Linked DNA regions of Bdellovibrio bacteriovorus. The protein of the gene in region 1 interacts with the protein of each later gene in a pairwise test. Links are inferred from orthologs where the notes say so. Each region holds a gene or a part of one and is shown on either strand. Other genes may lie near its edges. The genes, in order: AZI85_RS04570 and grxD.

Region 1 (3,271 bases):
TCCAAAAGAACTTTGTGATCGTAAGCTTTTGTGATGTTTTTCGCCTCAACGACGATATCACCCAAACGAGGTCCTGGCGGAATGTAGATAGACATCTCTTGGATTTTCTCTGGCGAGGCTTCTTTCAATAGATTTTCGTAGTTAGAAATACGCGCTTTTGATTTCGCCTGACGAGCTTTCGCACCTTGACGGATCCAATCCAACTCGCGCTCTAAAGTCTTGGCTTTGCGAGCTTGGTCTTTGGCTTCGTTGGCTTGACGCTTGTCTTTTTGTTCTAGCCAAGATGTGTAGTTTCCTTTCCAAGGAATGCCTTCACCACGATCAAGTTCTAAGATCCAGCCTGCAACGTTATCCAGGAAATAACGGTCATGCGTAACTGCGATCACAGTTCCTGGGAACTTCGAAAGATATTGTTCAAGCCATGCGACAGATTCTGCGTCCAAGTGATTCGTCGGCTCATCCAGCAATAAGATGTCGGGTTCAGACATGATCAATCTTGCCAAAGCCACACGGCGCTTCTCACCACCTGAAAGGTTTGTCACAGGAAGATCGCCATCTGGACAGCGAAGAGCATCCATCACGATTTCGATTTTTTGATCAACGTCCCAAGCTCCCAAAGCTTCCAATTTTTCTTGGATTGCGCCTTGTTTTTCAATCAGCTTATTCATTTCGTCTGGATCCAAATCCGGATCAGAGAATTTGTCGTTGATCGCGTTGTATTCGCCCATCAATTTCGGCAATTCACCCATACCGGCGAAGATATTTTCTTTCACCGTTAGTGCGGGATCCAAGTGCGGTTCTTGCTCGAAGTAACCGACTTTCATTGTTTTGGATGGAAAAGCTTCACCGAGGAAGTCCTTATCCACACCTGCCATAATTCTAAGCAAAGTCGACTTACCAGAACCGTTCAAACCAAGAACACCGATCTTTGCGCCATAGAAGTAAGAAAGGTAAATATCCTTCAACACGTATCTTTGTGGAGGATATACTTTACTTACGCCCTTCATTGTGTAGATAATCTCTTGAGACATGATGTCACACTCCTAAAAGAGAGTATCTTTACCAGGCTAAAAATACTTGTCAAATGGAGTTCCATTTATGAAACTGTCGCCCCTGTGCATGAAGCACTTTCGGCAAACAAAATAAGCAGATTGTAATTAGCATAATGAGTGACGACGTCTTAGAGAAACAATCGAATACGCTTCTAGAAGCCGCGGCGGAACGTTCGGAAACCTCCGAAAAGCCCTCTTCTTCGCGCAAATCGCTGTTTGGAAACCTGAATAAGGATCTAACCGAAGCTCTGAATAGCTGGGACACTCTGACAGAACAGATGTCCAATCGCATCTCTCCTGAAGAAGAGCAGCTTCGTGAAGTCAAAAGACTTCTGGGCGAACTCAAATCCAAACTGAACGAATTCGCCGATTAATTTACTTTCTGTCGTGCTTGCTGCCCCCAAGACATTCGGGGGATTCGAAATTCAAGGCCGCTTTTTGCTTTTCCCATTCTTCGGGCGTCAGCGTTTTCTGCGTCAAGGCATGAAGACCGCTTTGCAGTTCTTCTTTTAACAGCTCATTGATCATTCTTTGACGATCGATGCGGGACTTCCCCGTAAACTTCTCAGAGACCACCAAAACTTTGAAATGAGTCTCGCTGCCAGGGGGAACAGAATGCATAAAGCTCTCGTTTTCGATTTCCATATGGATCGGAACGAGAGCTTTGCTTAAAATATCATTCAAACGAGTAGCACGTGTGGACATGAAACCTTTTTATTTTTTATCAATCTTGGATTTTACGTAATCCAAGCCCATTTTCGCCATGACGAAAACGCCTTTTTCTTCGAGCTTCTTTTCCACATCTTTGGCAGTACGTAAAGCTTTTGCTGCTGCCATTTGCGCCAAAGGATGTCCGACCGGAAGACCTTCAAACTGACCGTCGTGCACCCATTCTTCAGCCACGGTGTCAGCCAACTCCATCACCTTAGGAGCTTTCATGCGGATCAATTCGCTGCCGTAGAATTCTAAGTGAACTTTTTGCGGGCCTTCGCCATTAGAAGACATCATATCTTCGTGAGAAGTATCTTCTTCAGAAACGCGGTGAGCTTCCACCGTGATTTCTTCAGGACGAACACCTTCATTTTGCGCTTCCGTGTTGATCGAATCGGCTTCCTCGATGGTGACTTCAGCCTCATCAACGATGACACCGGCGTCGTTCATAATCGCAGCCGTTTCCATCTCAATGTGTTCTTCATCGTGAAGAGCTTCATCAGCTTCCATCTCGTGACGAGGGCGACGCTTCGGCGCGTGCTTATCACCATGGTGAGCTTTTTTGTGCCCGCCTTTAGAAGAATGTTTCTTTTTACCGTCGTAGTGCTTAATTTCTGGCATGTGACACCTCTTAGACAAATCCTAACATTTCTCGAGTGACAAAATCATAATCCGCTTTGGCTGGGGACTTTCCAGCAAACAATCCCTTGCCGGAACGCACGGTGTTTTTCACCTCTGATGAAGTTCTAATATACCCCTTCATCAGACAATCCTCAAAAGATTCGATGCATTTCTGTAAAAGTTCATGACTGGTGTTTTCACGACCATCGAACTTCGTGAACAGAATTTTTTTCGTAAATTCCAGGTCGAAGTCCTGCTTAATATCCTCTAATTCGCTCAAATTCTTCTGTAAACCCAAGAATGCAAATTTATCCGGATTCACAGGCAAAATGACCTCATCGGAAGCCACGGTCACCGCCGTATTCACCGCACTTAAAGCCGGGGCTGTATCGATCAAGATCAAATCATAGCGGTGCTTGATCTTTTCTAGCGGCGCTTTCACCATTTGGGCCCAATTGCGGTTGGAATTCATCAGAACTCTTTCTAAAACCGAGTTGTTCAATGAAGACGGAATTAAATCCACGTGAGGCTCAACAAAACGCACACATTCTTCGATGCTTTTGCGTTTTTCCGCGATATCAACCCAGACCGGAAGGCTTTCGTCTTCTACGCCTAAAGCAAAGCTCAAGTTGGCTTGTTGATCCAAATCGACGAACAGAACGCGCGCACCATACATCGCCGCACGCAAGCCCATGTTTAAAACAGAAGTGGTCTTAGCCACCCCGCCTTTCAGCATTTGCACGGAGATCACTTTGTGCGGGTATTTAAAACCCTCCGCCAGTAAAAGTGTGCGGACCTCTTCGGGCATAAGCCACGGTGATTTGATTTTTTTATGAAGATGTTTTTCCGCCTTCAGCTTTACTTCGGAAGGGGCTATTTCCATGAAA
Region 2 (3,170 bases), on another replicon or contig:
GTCTTTAGTCCGTTGTTGAAACGTTGTTTAGTCTCGGATGTGAGTCTATTCTTATCTTATATGACTTTTCCCGGATTCATAATCATGTCGGGATCAAATGCTTTTTTGATTGATCGCATGATTTCGATCTCGGCCTCGGAGCGGGTGTAGTTCAAGAAAGATCTTTTTGTCATACCCACACCGTGTTCGGCGGAAATAGATCCTTTATATTTTTTCACCGTTTCAAAAACCATGATGTCGACCTTGCGGCACTCGTTCACGAACTCTTCTTTACTCATTCCCGAAGGGCGCAAAATATTGATGTGCAAGTTCCCATCGCCGATGTGGCCGAACCATACGACTTCCCAAGTTGGGTAGGCTTGCGCCAAAACCTTATCTAAATCTTCCATGAATGGAGGCACTTTAGAAATAGTCACGGCGATATCGTTTTTGTACGGAGAATATTTGGCTAACGACTCAGAGATATCTTCGCGGTAGCGCCAGAAGGTCGCCGCTTGGACGTCCGACTGACTGATCACTCCGTCCAGGACCCAGCTTTCTTCCAAACACTTTTCAAAAACACCCAAAGCGTGTTCTTCATCTTGCTCGTTGCGAGTTTCAACTTCAGCTAAGACGTAAAATGAAGCTTTCGTTTCTAGTGGAGCTGGCAGGCCCGTATTTTCTAATACTTTGTTCAACGCCTTGTCTGAGAACATCTCAAACGCAACAAGTGATGTCTTCGTTTTAAATTCCGCGAAGATTTTCATCACAGCATCAAGTCCACTGACCGCCATCACCAAAACTTTCATTGGTGGAGGAGCGGGAGCCAGACGAATTGTCGCTTCCACGATAAATCCCAACGTACCTTCAGATCCGATGAACAAGTGGCGAAGATCATACCCTGTCGCATTTTTCACAAGGCCGTTGTTAAGTTCTAAAACTTCTCCAGCGCCGGTCACGACTTTAAGTCCAATGATCCATTCGCGAGTTAAACCATAGCGTACAACTTTAATTCCGCCCGCGTTGGTAGCGATATTGCCACCCATTTGGGAAGAACCTGTTGCTGCAAAATCTACGGGATAAAAAAGATTTTTAGAGTGAGCGAACTCTTGCAAAGCTTCAGTGACAACACCGGGCTCAATCACAACGGATTGATCGACAGCACTGAAATCTTTGATTTTGTTCATTTGGTCAAAAGAGACAACGACTTCACCTTGAGAGGCGACGGCAGAACCGGAAAGACCCGTGCGTCCGCCTGAGGGAACAAGGGCCATTTTATTTTTGCGCGCCCATTTTACGATGGCAACGACATCTTCGGTGCTGCGAGGAAAAACAATCGCCGTGGCTTTGATGTCGAAATAAGTTGTCCAGTCTTTACCCCAGTATTTGAGGCTTTCCTCGTCGGTTTTGATTTGGTCTTTTTGTAAAAAACTTTCAAGTTCGATGAGGGCCGTGGACATACAACATCCTATTCTTCGTCAGGAATCGCGCGATGATAATCTTTCAGAGTTCTTATTCTAAAGAAGGCGTAGACAGGACACAAGCCCCAAGCAGCAGTGATGAGGCCATACAAACCGATGTATGCCCAAAAAGGACCGCCGGCAATGGCGTAGGCTGTTAAGAATACGCCAAAAATAAACCTTAAAATGCGGTCCCAAACGGCAACATTACATCTCATGTTATTTTATAAGCTCTTGCAACTCACCAGATTGGTACATTTCCATCATGATATCGCTTCCGCCCACCAACTGTTTGTTGATGTAAAGTTGCGGAATTGTCGGCCAGTTGCCGTACTCTTTGATACCTGAACGGATTTCTTCATCTTCAAGAACATTCACGTCGTGAAATTGAACGCCGATGTCTTGCAAGATCGCGCAAGCACGTGCAGAAAAACCGCACATTGGGAATTGTTGAGTGCCTTTCATGAAAAGCACGATTTTGTTTTGGTTTAGAATGGAATCAATTCTTTCATGAGTTGTCATGGGGACCTCTTTTTAAAAACTTACTTAATCTTAGTCTTGATTGAGAGTGCGTGAACCTCGCCAGTCTTTAATTCTGGACCAAAGCAAGCCATCACATGCTGATGCTGTTGAATGCGAGTCATTCCCGCGAACACAGGGCTTTCCACGAACACTTCATAGTGATCTTGAGTGCCTGTCAGATCGTAAACTTCGATCTTCGCGCCTTGGTAGTGAGATTCTAATCTTTCTTTCATTTGTTCTGGTGTCATAGAGGGGGAAAGTAGCAGAGGCACCGAGCTAAGTCCACTTGAATGACACGGGCGGTCGATGTACTATGGGCGGTATGTTTGGACCGACGTCACGCCTGCTAAAAGTCTTTGCTTTAGCGCTCTTAGCCCTGCTTTTTTATTTCTTCGCGCGCGTAGAGTTTCTGCTATGGAATTGGAGCCTTTTTAAATCCAAGGAGCTCTCGGACATCCTATGGTCCTTCGTTGTCGGTCTGCGCTTTGATATTTCGGCGGTCTTAAGTCTTTCTGCGCCGCTGATTTTGCTGGCGATGATTCCTTGGCCTCGAAGCTGGCAAAAAGGGTGGCAATGGCTTTTGGCTTTGGGTTTCACCGTCTTGCAAATCCCTCTTTTCATCTTAAATTTGGGCGATACCGAGTTTATCAACTTCGTCGGCCGCCGCTTTACCTATGACAGCCTTTTTATCATGGGCGAGATGCAGGGTAAGATATGGAATTTTATTTCCAGTTATTGGCTGTTGTTTCTGGTTAACACGGCTTTGGTGGCTTTATTTGTTTTCGCCATTTTTAAGTTCAGTTTTAAAAAGCAAAAAGGCATTTACTGGGCCGGGCAAAGAAAGAAACCTTTGGGTTACTGGCTGTCCCATGGCTTTTTGTCTTTCATGGCGATCGTGATTTCAGTGGTGGGTATTCGCGGAGGTTTACAAAGCAAGCCCGTGAATTTTGTCAGTGCGAATGTGTTTTCCGCGCCTTTATTAAACAATCTAGTTTTAAATTCGTCTTTTACTTTTATTAAAAGCTACGGTGCTCAAGGGCTGAAGCAAGAAAAGTACTTTGAAAACAAAGACGATATGTTGAGGCATTTGAACGGTTCTTTTGTCGGCTCTAAAATGGAAGGTCTTCGTTTGCCGAAGCCTCAGAATATCGTTTTGATTATTTTAGAAAGCTTCGGAGAAGAATACCTGGGTCCCGTGAATGGCAAAAG

The links.
Region 2: the proteins of AZI85_RS04570 (region 1) and grxD interact in binary tests that used the Escherichia coli proteins (3 or more experiments, as listed by UniProt). The link is inferred for Bdellovibrio bacteriovorus from one-to-one orthologs.

What each region holds. Positions count from the first base shown.
Region 1 is NZ_LUKF01000003.1:139,592-142,862, forward strand. Bases 93-3,038 are described here. They hold AZI85_RS04570 (BolA family protein), read right to left. Parts: upstream 1,758-3,038; coding sequence 1,428-1,757; downstream 93-1,427. Other genes in these bases: ettA (energy-dependent translational throttle protein EttA), read right to left, coding at 93-1,031; AZI85_RS04565 (hypothetical protein), read left to right, coding at 1,166-1,426; AZI85_RS04575 (hypothetical protein), read right to left, coding at 1,767-2,384; AZI85_RS04580 (ParA family protein), read right to left, coding at 2,395-3,038. Also shown: more of ettA, read right to left, coding at 1-92; more of AZI85_RS04580, read right to left, coding at 3,039-3,271. UniProt on the Escherichia coli protein: Transcriptional regulator that plays an important role in general stress response. Has many effects on cell morphology, cell growth and cell division. Acts by regulating the transcription of many genes, including dacA (PBP-5), dacC (PBP-6), ampC and mreB.
Region 2 is NZ_LUKF01000016.1:209,924-213,093, reverse strand. What follows is about bases 311-3,155. They hold grxD (Grx4 family monothiol glutaredoxin), read right to left. Parts: upstream 1,962-3,155; coding sequence 1,659-1,961; downstream 311-1,658. Other genes in these bases: AZI85_RS10650 (LTA synthase family protein), read left to right, coding at 2,275-3,155; AZI85_RS10655 (BolA/IbaG family iron-sulfur metabolism protein), read right to left, coding at 1,982-2,194; AZI85_RS10665 (YgaP family membrane protein), read right to left, coding at 1,448-1,657; AZI85_RS10670 (FAD-binding oxidoreductase), read right to left, coding at 311-1,439. Outside these bases: more of AZI85_RS10670, read right to left, coding at 57-310; more of AZI85_RS10650, read left to right, coding at 3,156-3,170. UniProt on the Escherichia coli protein: Monothiol glutaredoxin involved in the biogenesis of iron-sulfur clusters.